DNA from 3 places in the Lysinibacillus sp. NPDC093190 genome. Region 1 is predicted to be linked to each of the others. Evidence: riboswitches for the same ligand, from Rfam matches in the RefSeq annotation. Region 1 holds a riboswitch; each other region holds the start of a gene.
The links. Region 1 has a riboswitch for lysine ahead of ACQKOF_RS20735 (amino acid permease). Riboswitches for the same ligand answer to the same signal wherever they lie in the genome.
Positions count from the first base shown of each region.

Region 2: another riboswitch for lysine. It lies ahead of ACQKOF_RS20240 (transporter substrate-binding domain-containing protein); the one in region 1 lies ahead of ACQKOF_RS20735 (amino acid permease).
Region 3: another riboswitch for lysine. It lies ahead of ACQKOF_RS14300 (aspartate kinase); the one in region 1 lies ahead of ACQKOF_RS20735 (amino acid permease).

Region 1 covers NZ_JBNNVG010000032.1:48,224-54,132, reverse strand. The annotation lists gene ACQKOF_RS20745 (nitric oxide synthase oxygenase) at 1-1,037, shown strand, start outside; gene ACQKOF_RS20740 (CynX/NimT family MFS transporter) at 1,082-2,293, opposite strand; lysine riboswitch at 2,468-2,644, shown strand; gene ACQKOF_RS20735 (amino acid permease) at 2,730-4,193, shown strand; gene ACQKOF_RS20730 (Nramp family divalent metal transporter) at 4,692-5,909, opposite strand, start outside.
Region 2 covers NZ_JBNNVG010000031.1:464-6,372, forward strand. The annotation lists gene ACQKOF_RS20230 (amino acid ABC transporter ATP-binding protein) at 1-414, opposite strand, end outside; gene ACQKOF_RS20235 (amino acid ABC transporter permease) at 427-1,152, opposite strand; gene ACQKOF_RS20240 (transporter substrate-binding domain-containing protein) at 1,330-2,196, opposite strand; lysine riboswitch at 2,314-2,500, opposite strand; gene odhB (2-oxoglutarate dehydrogenase complex dihydrolipoyllysine-residue succinyltransferase) at 2,993-4,228, opposite strand; gene ACQKOF_RS20250 (2-oxoglutarate dehydrogenase E1 component) at 4,319-5,909, opposite strand, start outside.
Region 3 covers NZ_JBNNVG010000017.1:15,009-20,917, forward strand. The annotation lists gene ACQKOF_RS14295 (hypothetical protein) at 235-672, opposite strand; gene ACQKOF_RS14300 (aspartate kinase) at 707-1,933, opposite strand; lysine riboswitch at 2,166-2,344, opposite strand; gene uvrC (excinuclease ABC subunit UvrC) at 2,684-4,474, opposite strand; gene trxA (thioredoxin) at 4,624-4,935, opposite strand; gene ACQKOF_RS14315 (amino acid permease) at 5,060-5,909, opposite strand, start outside.

The DNA.
Region 1 (5,909 bases):
ATGAAGTACAGCGGTTTTTAGAACTTTATCAAGTAGAACAAAATGAGCCTAAAACATGGCTAGAAAATAAATTACAGCAAATTAAAAAAGCAGGCGAATATATACCGACAACGGAAGAATTAATCTTTGGTGCACGAGTAGCATGGCGCAATAGTAATAAGTGTATTGGTCGATTGTTTTGGCAATCGCTGCATGTTGTTGATGCCCGAGATATTTCAAAAGAAGAGGATATTTTCAACGCATTGCTTGAACATATTCAATATGCAACAAATGATGGGAGAATTCGGCCAACAATAACGATTTTTGCACCGGGGCGAGTTCGTGTATGGAATCATCAGCTAATCCGTTATGCTGGCTATGAAACGGAATCTGGAACCGTTGGTGATTCGCATTCTGTTGAGTTTACAAAAGTATGTGAGTCACTTGGCTGGCAAGGTAAGAGAACAGCATTTGACGTGCTTCCGCTCGTTGTACAGGTGGATGGAAGGGAACCACAAGTCTTTACTATCCCTGACGAATATGTACTAGAGGTGCCGATTCGTCATCCGGAATCTGCTCAAGTAGAGAAGTTAGGATTAAAATGGTATGCAGTGCCGATAATTTCGAGTATGCGCTTCCAAATGGCAGGTATCGATTTTGAAGCAGCCCCATTTAATGGCTGGTATATGGGTACAGAAATCGGGGCACGTAATTTAGCAGATCATGAGCGTTATCATATGCTGCCCGTTATAGCAGAAATTTTTAACCTTGATACAACGAAACAGGCTTCTCTATGGCGTGATCGTGCATTAGTTGAGCTGAATATTGCAGTCCTACATTCCTTTAAAGAAGACGGTGTCAGCATCGTAGATCATCATACAGCTGCACAGCAATTTAAATTGTTTGAGGAAACAGAAGAAGCAGCGGATCGTGAAGTTACAGGTAATTGGACGTGGTTGATTCCACCTCTTTCACCAGCTACAACTCATATTTTCCATAAGCCTTATGTTAATGTTTACAATACACCTAACTATTTCTATCAGAAACCACCTTATTAGTAGAGAAAGGCAGCTCACTTTAACTATGAGCTGCCTTTTTTAATTCACATATTCACATATTCATTTTTAGAAGCCCTGAATGAACATAAGAAAAGTATCAATACTACGATAACAAATAACCAACCAGTGATATTCCAGCCACCAAATAAATCATGCAAATAACCAAATAAGATTGGACCGATTGCGGCTAATAAATATCCTAATGATTGTGCAAAACCTGATAAATCAGCTGCCTCAAAAGCTGTACGGGTACGTAGAGTAAAGAACATCATCGCTAATGCGAATGAAGCCCCTCCTGCTAAGCCTAGTAGCACCATCCACAGTACAGCGAGGCTTGTCCATTCCATCACTACTCCGATAAAGCCAACTAAGTAAAATATCGTAAACATTAATACGAGAGGACGTTGAGATGTCATTTTACTAGCGATAATAGGCACAGCTAAAGCCATTGGAACTTGTGAAAATTGCATGATGGAAAACATCCAGCCTGCACGATCAGCAGCTAATCCTTGTGATATATATATTTCAGGAATCCAAGCGGCAGTTGTATAGAATAATAATGACTGAAATCCCATAGCCCCCGCCACTGCCCAAGTAACAGGTGATTTCCATAATGGTGTACGTTCTTTCGTCGTTTTAACAGTAGACTCAGGCTTATTAAATTTCAGCTGTGGAATCCAAATTAATATGGTTAACACCACAAGAACAAGTGCGATTGCTAAAGCTCCCTGCCAGCCAAATGATGAATTGGCAATAGGATAACTAATGCCAGCACCGAGTCCAGCTGTCAAATTCATCGACATTGTGAACAATGCCATAAGTAAACCTACGTGATAGGGAAATTTCAATTTAAGTAATCCGGGAATTAGTACGTTACCGAATGAAATGGCTATACCAATTAGCATAGTACCAAATATGAGTAAACTAGTTGTGCCAAGGGAGCGTAGGACAATTCCTACCGCTAAAAGAATAGTTGATAAAAATAATGTTAATTCTAGTCCAAATTTACGTGCGACAATTGGTGCGAATGGTGAAATGATTGCAAATGCTAGCAATGGGATCGTTGTTAGAAAGCCCGCTAGTACATTGGATATGCCGAGGTCTTCACGGATAAAGGATATAATAGGTCCAACAACTGTTAGCGGCATCCGTAATGTCGAGGCAATACAAATTACTCCGATAACTAGTAATAAGGTTGTACCTTTCCAGTTAATTTTCCTGCTAGGATAAGTATCGGTATGTTCATGAGTAGTCAAATAAGTCCCCCCTGTTAGAACAATTTTGATTGAATCACTATACCACTTTATCACACTAATGAAAATAGTGGAAAATTCGCAAAATAAAGAACATTACTCGAGTTATTGAAATGTCATAGGTCGTATGTTAAACTAATACCCATCATAAATTTAATATTTAATGCCTCATGTTTATATTGAGGTAGAGGTCGCGGTATTTAAGAGTATGTTAATGGAAATGACAAGCATTAGAGAAATTAACTGAAAGGAAATACTGCCGAAGTGTGAGGGGACTTGAAAACCTCATGCTGGGGCTGTCTCCGAAAGGAACAGAACTGTCACGTTTGGACAACGTGTTGAGCTATCATTTTGAAGGAACAGAGGATTTACTTAGCCATCACAGCAACGTTCATGTGATGGCATTTTTTTGCCTCTTAAAAAGGAAGGAAGCTATATTGTGAGTGAAATAAAAGTCAATCAGCTCGGCCATAAAGCACCGAAGCTGAAAAAAGAATTAAAAAGCCGTCATATTACAATGATTTCATTAGGCGGTACAATCGGTACAGGATTGTTTTTAGCAAGTGGTGGTGCCATTGCACAAGCAGGCCCTGGCGGTGCACTACTCGCCTATGCATTAATCGGTATCATGGTGTATTTTTTAATGACGAGCTTAGGCGAAATGGCAGCTTATATGCCATCATCGGGCTCATTTAGTACGTATGCTACAAAATTTGTAGACCCAGCTTTAGGCTTTGCACTTGGTTGGAACTACTGGTACAACTGGGCGATTACAATTGCGGCAGAAATTTCTGCTGTCTCATTAATTATGAAATATTGGTTCCCAGATAGCTCATCAGCACTTTGGACTGTTTTATTTATTGCTGTAGTTTTAACGTTCAATCTATTATCGGTAAAAAGCTATGGTGAAAGTGAATATTGGTTTGCAATGATCAAGGTTGTAACTGTAATCATTTTTATTATCATCAGTTTCTTAATGATTTTTGGTATTTTAGGAGGACACGCTCCGGTAGGCTTTACGAATTTCTTTATCGGTGATGGACCATTCCATGGTGGGCTCCTTGCTACATTTGGTATTTTCTTAGCTGCGGGATTCTCATTCCAAGGGACAGAGCTACTTGGAATAACAGCAGGTGAAACGGATGACCCTGGTAAAAATATTCCGAAAGCCGTGAAGTCTGTTTTCTGGCGAATTCTATTGTTTTATATTTTAGCGATTGCTGCAATTGGGATGCTGATTCCATTTACAGATGCACGTTTGCTATCTGAAGATATCGCTGTTTCACCATTCACACTTGTGTTCGACCGTTTAGGAATTGCCTTTGCTGCATCATTGATGAATGCTATCATTCTAACGGCAATGCTGTCAGCAGGGAATTCAGGGCTTTACGCATCGTCACGTATGCTTTGGCAATTAGCGGTAGATGGACATGCACCGAAAATTTTCACTAAACTAAGCCGTCGAGGTATTCCGATTTACGCATTAATGGCGACTTTAGCAGTAGGGTGCCTAGCATTTTTAGCTTCATTCTTTGGTGATGGTGTAGTCTATATGTGGCTGCTAAATGCCTCTGGGATGTCTGGCTTCATTGCCTGGTTAGGAATTGCATTTAGCCATTACCGTTTCCGTCGAGCGTTCGAGGTACAAGGCTTAGATCCGAAATTGTTACCGTATAAAGCAAGGCTATTCCCATTCGGCCCGCTATTTGCCTTTACGGTTTGTATGATTGTTGTTATTGGACAAAACTACAATGCCTTTATGGGTGAAACAATAGATTGGTACGGAGTCCTTGTCTCATATATCGGTATTCCACTGTTCTTATTCTTATGGCTTGGCTATAAAATCAAGCATAAAACAAAAATGCTTCCATTAGAGCAATGTGATTTAAAAGTCGAACAATAAAAAATAAAACTGTCCTGTGAGCCATAGAAAATGACTTGCAGGGCAGTTTTTTTAAGTTAGAAAATATTAATGAATTTGTAACCCCAGACGTACATTCAAAATACTAAAATAATGTTTAACGTTTAAGCCCCAAAGCCTCGTATCCTCATAATAGCAATCATCGATCCGTAGATGACAAGAATAAGCAAAATGATGAGTAATCCTAAATATTTAGAAATACCTTTTCAGCGGGTGTCCAAACATCCGCTGCGTTAGCACTACGCTTTCGCGCAAAAAACATCTGCCGCTGACGCTTCGCTTTCGCGCAAAAAACATTTGTTGGCCTAAAGCTTCCGGCGGATGGATAAAAAATAGCCCATCACCAAAAGTAGGGATGACGTTTGTTAGACTAGACACCCAGGAAAGTGCCCAGTCGGAACGGAAATCAGCCCCGGAGCCCCTTACATGTAGAAATGCCAGACACAAAACCAAATGAAGGTCTTTGTGTCTGGCATTTTTTTAGCCAAATACCGTTTGCCATAATAAATAAAGATTTAAAGCAACTACAATCGCCACGACAATCCATCCTAATATGGTTGTAAAACGATGGTTGACTAGGCTTCCCATGACGTCGCGCTTACTTGTAAACATAACAAGCGGTACAAGAGCAAATGCAATACCAAAGGACAAAACAACTTGACTTAGGACAAGTGCATAAGTTGCATTAACACCGGATGCAATGATAACCAGAGGAGGTAGCATTGTAATAGCACGGCGTAAATAGAGTGGAATTTTCATTCTTATAAAGCCTTGCATCACAACGTCACCGGCAAGTGTACCAACTGAAGAGCTAGCAAGACCTGCAATGAGAAGGCCAAGACCAAAGGACACTGCCGCCATCGGACCAAGCGCCTCTTTTAATCCGTTATAAGCGATATCTAAATCTTCAACTACTACACTTTGTGTATGGAATACTGCTGCAGCAATAACAAGCATACTCATATTGATAGCGCCAGCGATAATCATTGCGATAATAATATCAATAAACTCAAAACGGAATATCCGTTTTTTTTCAGCATCATTTCGACCAACGACCCGATTTTGGGTTAATGAAGAATGCAAGTAAATAGCGTGTGGCATAACAGTTGCCCCTAAAATACCTGTTGCAAGTAAAATAGAATCTACTCCATCAAAGCGCGGTGTGAACATGCCTATTGTTACTTCGCCCCAATTTGGCTGTGCTAAAAATGTCTGGAATGCAAATGCTAATACGACAATAAGCACCATACCAGAAATGCCCGCTTCAAAAGCTCTAAAGCCTCTGCGCTGTAATTCTAAAACAGCAAATGAGCCGACTGCTGTAATAAGCGCTGCAGGTAACATTGGAATATTGAATAACAAGTACAGCCCGAGTGCAGCTCCAATAAATTCTGCTAGGTCTGTTGCAATAATGACCAATTCAGCCTGTATCCATAAAAAAATAGAAGTTTTTTTAGAAAAATGTTCACGTGCTACTTCGGGTAAATTTTTTCCTGTCGCAATACCAAGCTTTGCCGACAAAGATTGAATTAACACCGCCATTAAATTAGAAAAGGCGATTACCCAAAGCAGTAAGTATCCATATTTTGAACCTGCTGTAATATTTGTTGCGAAGTTACCTGGATCAATATAGGCAACTGCTGCGATGAATGCTGGGCCAAGAAACGGTAAGATTCGTCGCCAGCCTTTTATATCTCC
Region 2 (5,909 bases), on a different contig from region 1:
CTGCCTTGGCTTCGCATTGACGTATTGATCCATACCAACAATTTGCAAATATTTTAGAGCAACTTCGTCGGCTTCTTCCTTCGAACGCTTTAATACTTTCATTTGACCAACTGTACAATTTTTTAACACATTATGATTGTTAAATAAGTTAAATTGCTGGAATACCATACCTAAATGTGTACGGTATTCTTGGATATTATGCTTTTCGTCTAAAATGTTGTCACCTTTGTAAATAATTTGACCGCCACTTGGTGTTTCTAGTAAATTAATGCAGCGTAGTAGTGTTGATTTACCTGATCCGGAAGAACCGATTAAGCAGACAACCTCGCCCTTTTCTACTTGGAAATTTACATCCTTTAACACTTGGTTACGCCCAAATGATTTACTTAAATGCTCTATTTTAATAACTGTCATCTGTTCGTCCCCCTATACTGCTTCTTTCTGTTCTTTTTGGTAGGCATCTGGTCCATCCAGGCGTTTTTCTACATACAGTAAAATTCTTGATGCTGTGAATGTCATGATGAAATAAAGGACACAAGCTACAAAGAAGGATTCAAAATAGCGGAAGTTATTACCTGCAATCGACTTTGTTTGGAAGTATAATTCCGTAACCCCGATAACGTTTAAAACTGCTGTATCTTTAATATTCATAATTAATTGATTACCTGTTGCAGGTAATATATTTCGCGCAACTTGTGGTAATACAACATGTAGCATGATTTGAAAATGATTCATACCAATGGCCGATGCGGCCTCGTACTGCCCCTTATCAACGGAAACAATACCGCCACGCACAATTTCAGTCATATAAGCACCTGTGTTTAGTGCAACAACTAAAATACCTGCCGTAATAAAGTTCATATCAATACCAAATGCAATATCTAATCCGTAAAATACAACCATTGCTTGTACAATCATTGGTGTACCACGGAAGAATTCGACATAGCATGTTAGTATAAAATTAATGAGTTTTAAGCTATAGAATTTTAAACCCTTTTTACGAACCTTGATGGTATGCATAATTCCGATAAAAAATCCGATAAGTGCACCAATAATTGTACTAATAATCGAAATAAGTAATGTATAATACGCACCTCGTAAAAACATTTGCCAGTTGTTCTCAACAATAGAAATAATCCATTCAAAACTCATGATGTTCCTCCTAACAACGTTGTGTTGCTTGTTCGTTACAGTATCGTGTCTTAGCTGGGCCTTTTGTTTCTTTTATCTTATGAAACTTTTAGCTAAGACATTATTTTTTTAGAGAGATTCTTATTGTATAACTTGTATTGGGATTGCACGAGCTAGCAGATAGCCCGTGCATTCATGTTATTGTGCTGCTGGTTGCTGGTGGATTGCTTCTTCCATAATTTTTTGACGATTATCTTCAGAAATACCTTTTAAGATTTCATTGATTTTTTCAAGATCGGCATCACCTTTACGTAAACCAACTGCAATAGATGTATTTGAAATATCGGTATCGAAACCTTTTTCAAACTTTACATACGTAAACTTATCATTTGCAGCAGCAGCGGAAATACCTTCTGGTCGCTCTGCTACATAGCCGTCAATTTTTCCAGCTTCTAATGCTACACGCATTGCTGGGAAGTTATCCATTGCTGTTTGTTTTTTTACATCTTTGATTTGATCAATAACATTGTAGTTAGACGTATTTAATTGTGATGTAATTTTTGCACCAGAAAAATCTTGGATGGATTTTGCTTTTTCATATTTACTGCCTTTTTTGATGACCATTACAAAATCAGACGTATAGTAGTTTTCGGTGAAATCAATTGTTTGCTTACGCTCTTTAGTAGGTGACATTCCTGCAATGATTGCATCGATTTTGTTTGATTGTAGTGCTGGAACTAAACCATCCCATTCCAATTTTACGATAACTAATTCTTTTCCTAAGCCTTCAGCAATTTTTTTCGCCATTTGCACATCATATCCGCCTGCATATTCTGCATTATCGGCAATTTTTACTGCGCCATTTGTATCATTTTGCTGTGTCCAGTTAAACGGAGCATAACCTGCTTCCATCCCGATACGGAATTGGCCTCCGCTTTCACCCTTATCAGTATTTGCTCCCCCATCACTAGACGACGTCCCATCCTTTTTACCACCAGTACCACAAGCTGCTAACAAAATTGCAGTCATGACGGTCAACATTAATACCAACCATTTTCTTTTCATGTAAAACTCCCCTTTTCTGTAAAAAAATAAGACAACTGTACAAAAAAAGACCTAAGTTCTGAACTTAGGTCTTATCTTTTTTAACAGTTGCCCAAATCCTCACAATAATTTCCAACATTCCGAGATAGCACAACCTAGTAAACCTGGAAAGTAATTTACTAGGACAGTCCTGCACTTATTCACTGCAGACCCAGCATAAAAGTACGAGCTCCTTTTATACTTCGGCGATAGTTCCTTCTCCATTGCGTCTTCGCTTGCTTGAACTCAACAATGAACTAATAAATACCGCGCCTCTACCTCACAATAGGATAAATGTGAGGTTTGTATATTTAATTGATATTAAGATATTACTATAAAACTAAGTTATCCGTCAAGATAATTTTATTACTTTTCTGACTAATTACAATATTAGGGTTTTATTCTTTTATAATCCTTATATACAATTTTGCAAAGTAGAAAATGGTGTTTAGATTTGATAACGTAGGGGTTGATTTCCGTTCCGGCTTTGCGCTTTCCTGGGAACATCCAGCCTCACTCCAATCAACATATATACGTGTTACGTGTTTACGTGTTAATATGACTTTGAACATTTTAGAAAATTCGCAAATTTTTATCATAAAAGCTCTACACTAGTAATTCAAAAGAATCTGTTATTCCACAAAATTAAATTCTTTTATTCTATAACTTTATTACTACGTGAAGCTTTCTTAAAAAATTTTCTGAAAATGAGGAATGTTTTATGACAAGCAAAAAACCCTGCAAAACAATGTTCGCAGGGTTTTAACAAATTCAGGAATTAAGAATTTAATAATAAATCTTCTGGGTTTTCAAGTAGTTCTTTAACAGTTTTAAGGAAACCTACAGAATCTTTACCATCGATAATACGGTGGTCATAAGAAAGAGCTAAGTACATCATTGGGCGGATTTCTACTTCACCATTCACTTCAACTGGACGTTTTTTGATAGTATGCATACCAAGAATACCAGCTTGTGTACCATTCATGATAGGTGTAGACATTAATGAACCGAATACCCCACCATTTGTAATTGTGAATGAGCCACCTTGAAGATCTGCTAAACCTAATTTTTTGTCGCGTGCTTTTTTCGCTAGGTCTGCAATTGAATCTTCAATTTCTGCAAAGTTTTTGCGGTCAGCGTCACGTACAACTGGTACTACTAAACCTTCTTCTGTTGATACAGCTACACCGATATCAAAGAAGTTGTTTAAGTGAATTTCATCACCAGCGATTTGTGCGTTCACATATGGATATTTTTTAAGTGCTGCAACTACAGCTTTTGTGAAGAATGACATGAAACCAAGTTTTGAGCCAGTTGACTCGAAGAATTGGTCTTTTTTACGAGAACGTAAAGCCATAACGTTTGTCATATCTACTTCGTTGAATGTTGTTAACATTGCAGTAGATTGTTTTACTTCAAGTAAGCGTTTTGCAATTGTTTGGCGACGACGGCTCATTTTTTCAACTGTTACACGTGATTCATCTACAGCTGCAACTGCTTTAGGTGCTGCTGGAGCTGCTTGTGGTGCTGCCACTGGAGCTGTTCCATGAGCTGCTACGTCTTGTACACGTACACGGCCTTGTGGATCTACTGGAGATACAGCAGCAAGGTCAATACCTTTTTCACGAGCAAGTTTACGAGCTGCTGGAGATGCGATTACACGCTCACCAGAAGTTTCTTCTACAACTGGAGCTGCTGCAACTGGAGCAGGTGCCGCTTGTAGCGCTGCTGGAGCTGGAGCTGCTGCAACTGGTGCCGCTGGAGCAGGTGCTGCACCTTCGCCAGCTTCTACTACTGCGATTACTTGACCTACAAGTACAGTATCGCCTTCTTCAGCTAAAATTTGAGTTAAAACTCCCGCTTCTTCAGAAATGATTTCAGCGTTTACTTTGTCTGTCTCAAGTTCAACGATGAATTCACCTTTTTCAACGCGATCGCCCACTTTTTTTACCCACTGTGCGATACTACCTTCTGTAATCGATTCTGCTAATTCAGGGACTTTAATTTCAGCCACTTTCATTTCCTCCTTTAATTAACGTGCATTGTGCACATAAAAGGGCTACTGCCTAAGCAAGTAGCCCAGCTCTCAAAAATTATTATGTGATTATTTAACCTTTACAAGCTCAGCAACTGCTTCTTCTACAACTGCGGCTTGAGCTGCTTTATGAGAATCTGCATCACCTTCAGAAGTCGAGCTCATTGCAGGACGGCCTACATAACGTAGCTTTTTACCTTCTGAAAGGTCGTGTAATGTTTCTAATGCATAATTCCAAGAACCTTGGTTTTTAGGTTCTTCTTGTACCCAAACAACTTCTTTTACATTTGGATACTTAGCAATAATACCAGCAACTTGCTCTTTTGGGAATGGGTAAAGTTGTTCTACACGAACAATGTGTAAGTGATCGAAGCCTTCACCATCTTTAATACGGTCTGCAATATCGATCATTACTTTACCTGAACCTAATACAATGCGTTCTACAGCTTCAGTTTTTGAACCCAGGCCTGGTTGTTCAATTACTTCTTGGAATGAACCATTTGCTAATTGATCAGCATTTGCTGCAGCTAATGGGTGACGAAGTAAGTACTTAGGTGATACAACTACAAGTGGTCGTACGCCTTCTGTTCCTAACAATGCTGCTTGACGACGTAATAAGTGGTAATAGTTACCTGCGTTTGAGCAGTTTGCTACGAACCAGTTATTTTCTGCAGACATTTGTAAGTAACGTTCCATACGGCTTGAAGAGTGTTCTGGACCTTGACCTTCATAACCATGTGGTAAAAGAATAACTAAACCAGATTTTTGACCCCATTTAGCACGTGCACCTGAAATAAAGTTATCGAACATAACTTGTGCCATGTTAGCAAAGTCACCAAATTGAGCTTCCCAAACTGATAGTACATGGCCATTTTCTAAATTGTAACCATATTCAAAGCCCACTACCCCAGCTTCTGTAAGTGGAGAGTTGTGTACTGTAAATGATGCATTTGCACCTGAAATATGGTGAAGTGGCGTGAATAACTTGCCATTGTTTTTGTCATGTAACACTAAATGGCGTTGTGAGAACGTACCACGTTGTGCATCTTGACCTGTAAAACGAACTGGTGTGCCATCTTGAATAATTGTTGCATAAGCTAATGTTTCTGCATGACCCCAGTCGATTTTTGCAGAAGCAAATGCATCACGGCGTTTTTCTAAAATTTTGCCAAGTTTTTTCTGTGGTTCAAAGTTATCTTCAAACACTAAAAGTTCTTCGTTAATTTTTTCTAGACGTTCCGCACCAACTGCTGTATCAATTTGTGGGAATTCTACTTTTAATTCTTCTGGCATTTCTAAATGCTTGTGCTCATCTTTATCTGCCATTTCTTTTACATGATCATAAGCAGCTTGCATTTCTGCATAAATAGCTGTATCTAATGCTGCTACTTCATCAGTTGAAACTACACCCTCAGCTGCTAATTGAGCACCGTATAAAGCACGAACAGGTTCATGTTTAGAAACTAACTTATATGTTTCAGGGTTTGTAACAGTTGGATCATCAGTTTCATTGTGACCATGACGGCGGTAACCAATTAAGTCAACAACGATATCCTTACCGAATTTTTGACGGTAGCTAGCTGCGAAACGACCTACTAAAGCTACAGACTCAGGGCTATCTGCGTTTACATGTACAACTGGTACTTCGTAACCTTTTGCA
Region 3 (5,909 bases), on a different contig from region 1:
CACCTTCCCCTTGGTAAAACATGTCATATTTTATTATATAACAATAAAATTGGATAAAATATTAAATTGATGTGAACAAATAAAAGATGCGTCCATTACTGACACATCTCATTCATAGTGTTGAAATACAAAATGGTCGAGGAGATTTTAGTAATGTTGTGCAGCTTTAAATGAGGGTGATTTTCGTCTCAGACTTTTCTCTTTACTGTGAGCGAGCGTCGAGTCGCTTCCTGCTTATGTTGTTGTTGCTGACGCTACGCTTTCGCACATAAAACATTTGTTGCTGACGCTGCGCTTTCGCACATAAAACATCTGTTGCTGACGCTGCGCTTTCGCACATAAAACATCTGTTGCTGACGCTGCGCTTTCGCACATAAAACATTTGTTGCTGACGCTGCGCTTTCGCACATAAAACATTTGTTGCTGAAATTCCGTTTTATCACTATAAATTAGAGAGACATACCAGAAGATACATTTTAAGCGAAGTAGTTGATTGGAGTGGAGACTGAGCGACTCCTTGGGGATCAGCAATAGAGGAACGAAGGCTAAAACCATCACATCCTGTGATAACGCCTTCGTGATTAACATCGTGTTAGCCCGACGCCCCCAAGAAAGCGCCCAGCCGGAACAGAAATCAACCCCTCGTTTTGCCATAGAGCCATTTTTCAACAACAATGTGCCTTTTGCTGACCCATCCTATTCAATATTAAATATAGAGCGCTTGTTCTAAGTTAAATTCATCATGTAATGCATTTGCTGCATGAATCATTTCGTCCTGAGGAACAACGACAGAAACTTTTATTTCAGAAGTACTAACCATTTTTACAGGGATACCTTCACGACGTAGACGATCAAACATTCGGGCAGCCACTCCTGGATTAGATGCCATTCCTGAGCCAATAATAGAGACTTTTGCTAAGCCGATTTCAAAATCAGCAAAACTAAACCCTAATGATAATTTACTATCTTCTAGGACACGTAATGCTTCAGCGAACTCCTCTTTTAAAATAGTAAATGATACAGTTGGCTTTAAGCCATCAATTATTGCTTGTACGATTATATCGACGTTTATGCGATTCTCTGCAAGTATTGTGAACATATCTGCTAATGAAGCATTGGAATAAGCATCATAACCAACTGTTAAGCGAATAACGTCTGACTCATAGGCAACACCACGTACAATTAAATTTTTCTCCATTTCAACTTCCTCCTTCAATAAAGTACCTACTGTATCTATTTCGCTCGACCGAATGATAACTGGGATTTGAAACTTCTTTGCTAACTCTACAGCTCGTGGGTGTAAAATTTGTGATCCTAAGTTTGATAGCTCTAGCATCTCATCGTAGGAAATTTCTGTTAGCTTACGTGCCCTAGCAACATGACTTGGATCAGCTGTATAGACTCCATCCACATTAGTGTAAATATCTACCCGCTCCGCCTTCAATTTTGCTGCAATAGCTATAGCCGACCTTTCCACCCCACCTTTACCTAACGTCGTAATATTCCGTGAATTATCGATACCCTGTCCCCCAGCAACAATTACGATTTTCCCCTGTACAAAATGCTCTTCTATTCGACTAGCATCCATTTCATCAATACGGGCATTGCTATACATAGCATCGGTTTCAATGCCTACCTGCCAGCCTGTTAATGACACTGCATCGTATCCTTCCTCCTGTAAAGCAATTGCCACTAATGTACTTGTAAGTTGTGAGCTTGTTGAAAATAGTGCGTCTAGTTCACGCTTAGATGCGTTGTCTGATAGATCACGAGCCATCTTTGCTAATTCTTTAGCCATACCCCTCATAGCTGTAGTGACAACGACAACATCAAAACCTCTTTCCTTTTCTGCAATCGCCTTTTTCGCAACATTTTGAATGTGCTCTGTTGATGCTAATGTAGCACCACCAAATTTCATCACAATTCTCGCCATCTTTATCATTCTCCTTCGTATTCAATCATTTCGCTGATTATAAAGTAGCTATACTTTTGCAGCAAAATCAAAGTGACACGAGCACTCACTTTCCTCCGCTCCATTTTTTTAACACCACCTCTCAGGTAGGGGGTAATTGCCTTGAAAAAAGTTTGTCTCTAGAAAGCAAAAAAGGCAGTTCTCACATAACGTGAAAGCTGCCTATAACATGTACAATAAAAGTAACTTGCGCATGTGTGATAGCTCTCCGAAACGATTAGTATCGACAATCTTACATCTCTTAAATGTAAAACCAGCACAGCATCGGAAACAACGATGCTCCACTTCGGCAAGCTTCCCTTTCATACATTTTCACTGGACTTGTTCGTCCTCGAACGTACTACTCTTGAACCTTGCACCTCTATCATCACTAAATAGTGAAAATATTTAATTAACCTTAGTGAAGAAATTTCCAGTTTAATAGTAGAAACTACTGAAAAACTAAGGCACGGTATACAACATTGCTATATTGAAGGGCAATGTTATATACAAACTTAGCATATGTCTAATCCTTTGACAATGTCTCTTGTTAAAAATCAATTTCGCCTTGGCGTAATTGTAGCTGACGCTTTGCTTTCGCTACAGAAAACATTTGTTGCTGTCGCTTCGCTTTCGCACAGATAAACAATGCGTCCGGAGGCTTTATTTTCATTCAGTAGGTGTTTGTACACCCACTGAAAAGGAACTCCATCTGCATTTTTCTCACCACCTTCAGAGGTGGGAGTCTTCTACTGAATGAAAATAAGCATAGATATTGTTAGCTAGATTAGATGGCATCCCTGCTTCCTGTAATGCCTGCATACTTGCCTCACGAATTTTTTTGACAGAGCCAAAATGCTTAAGTAATTGCTGTTTTCGCTTTGGACCAATGCCCTCTATATGATCGAGGACAGATTGTATAGCATGCTTCTCGTGCTGCTGTCGTAAGAAGGTAATAGCAAAGCGGTGTACTTCGTCCTGAATTCGTTGCAATAAGTAGAATCCATCGCTTGTTCGCTTTAACGCAATTACTTCAGGTGGATCACCAAATAGAAGCTGTGACGTATTATGCTTTTCATCTTTTGCTAATCCGGCAATTGGAATGACAAGGCCAAGCTCATCTTCTAACACTTCTCGTGCGACTTCCATTTGACCCTTCCCACCATCTATTAGTACTAAATCCGGTAAAGGTAGACCATCTTTTAATACGCGTGTGTATCGACGACGAATTACTTCCTGCATCGCCCCGTAATCATCGTGCTTGGCAGCAGTACGTGTTTTGTATTTTCGATAATCCTTCTTCGCAGGTTTTCCATCAATAAATACAACCATTGCAGATACAGCATCTGTCCCATGCATATGACTATTATCGAAAGCTTCAATCCGTAAAGGCGTAGAGATGCCCATAGCTTCACCAAGCGCCTCACATGCTCCTATAGTGCGTTCTTCCTGACGTTCAATAAGCTGGAACTTCGCTGCTACAGCAATTTCAGCATTTTTCGTCGCTAATTCAACTAGCTCTTTTTTTTGCCCACGTTTTGGTGTCAGTACCTTAACTTCTAATAATTCCGTTAAAATATCTGCATCAATAGATTGTGGGATAAAGATCTCCTTAGGCTTAATGTGCTCTAACTTTTCGTAAAATCGCCCAACGAACGTTAAAAATTCCTCTTCTGCCTCTTGATAAATTGGGAAAATCGAGACATCTCGCTCAATGAGTTTTCCTTGACGGACAAAGAAAACTTGAACACACATCCAGCCCTTATCGACTGCATAGCCAAATACATCGCGGTTAGTTGTATCACTTGAGACGATTTTTTGCTTTTGCATGACTGTATCGATATGTGCAATTTGATCACGAAATTCCTTTGCACGCTCAAACTCTAAATTTTCAGCGGCCGCTAGCATTTTTACCTCTAGCTCTTTTTTGACTTCCTCAACCCCACCATTTAAAAATTTTGTCATATCCTCAATCATATCGTGGTAAAGTTCAGCATCAATATCCTTCACACAAGGGGCTAGACATTGTCCCATGTGATAATACAAACAAACCTTGGTAGGGAGTTGTACACATTTTCGCAGAGGATATAAACGATCTAGCAGCTTTTTCGTCTCACTTGCTGCATACGCATTCGGATATGGACCAAAATATTTTGCCTTATCCTTTTTCACTTTTCGTGTTGTAATAAGACGTGGGTGTTTTTCATTTGTAATTTTTAGATACGGATACGTTTTATCATCCGTCAGCATAATATTGTACTTCGGGTCATGTAGTTTTATAAGATTAAGCTCTAAAATTAAAGCTTCAATATTGGAGGATGTCACAATGTACTCAAAGTCTTCTATTTCGCTTACAAGTCTCTGTGTTTTCCCTTCATGCGTACCAGTAAAATACGAGCGTACTCGATTTTTCAGCACTTTTGCTTTCCCGACATAAATAATGGTTCCTTGTCGATCTTTCATCAAATAGCAGCCAGGCTGATCTGGTAAAATTTCAAGCTTTCGTTTAATTAAATCATTCATCGCCTACCTGCTCCCCTTTTTCTTAAAACAGCGTTCGTTCCTTTATTGTCTCCTATTCCTAAGGATAACGTTCGCTTTATCTCTATATTATATAACGAAAAAAAGCCAAGCACATCTTATTGATGGCTTGACTCTTTTTTTCTTACAGATTAAGCATGTTTTGCGATAAATGCTTCTAACGCTTCTTTTGGTTGGAAACCAACAGTTTTATCTACTAATTCACCGTCTTTGAATAATAGTAATGATGGAATAGACATAATTTGGTATTGCGCTGCAGTACCTTGGTTGTTATCTACATCTACTTTTACAATTTTAGCCGCACTACCTGCAGCGACCATTTCTTCAAGAACTGGTCCAATCATTTTACAAGGTCCGCACCAAGCAGCCCAAAAGTCTACTAGTACTAACCCTTCTTTAATATCGTCTTGGAAAGTTGCATCTGTTGCATGTACAATTGCCATTTGAAATCCTCCTTAAACTTACTATGTTTGTAGTATAGCATGGATAAATTCTCTTGAGCGAACAATCTGCCTAGTATGCATAATTTATGAAAAACAAGGTCGAAAATGGCATTAAGTTGATTTGTTATTTAGCCTCATTTTCTTGAAAACGACCTTTAAAGACATACGTTAATGTAATAAAGAGATAAATAGCTAATGTAATACCTGTTACGATAATAGATGTTGTAAAAATAATACCAATTAGGATTGCACTTAACGCAATAATAGCTATCCAAGTTGTATACGGGAACCATTTTACTGCATAGGTACTTGTTTTTTCCGGCTGTTTTTTACGCGATTTCAAATGCGCAATCGCAATAATTAGCCAAATAAATAACACGGTATATCCAAGTGAACCCATTAGGAAATCAAAAGTTTTGCTTCCCGCAAATAAAGAAAATATTACGGCCATATATAAAGCTAACGTACACATTAATATGGCATATACAGGAACTTTTCTTTTTGATAAATGGGCAAAGATTTTAGGAACACGCCCGTCTACAGCTTGTGTATACAGAACACGTGATGAACCATAAAGTCCCGAGTTCATTGATGAGATAATTGCAAGTAAAACAACAGCGTTCATAATATGGTCAGCACCAGGAATCCCAATCATTTTAAAGACCATCACAAACGGACTTTCTGGCACCCCGTTTACTTCATTCCAAGGAATCAAGCTAACGATAATAAAGAAAGGAATTAAATAAAAAGTCACAATACGTACTAATGTACTGCGAACAGCTTTAGGAACTACTTTCTCAGGATTTTTCGTTTCAGCTAATGTAATACCAATAATTTCAGTACCACCATAAGAATAAATAACTACAAGCATTGCAGCAATCAATCCCATCGATCCATTCGGGAAGAAACCGCCATGCTCCGTTAAATTAGAAAAACCAACAGCTGTATGATTACCAAAAGTAACAAGCAATAAA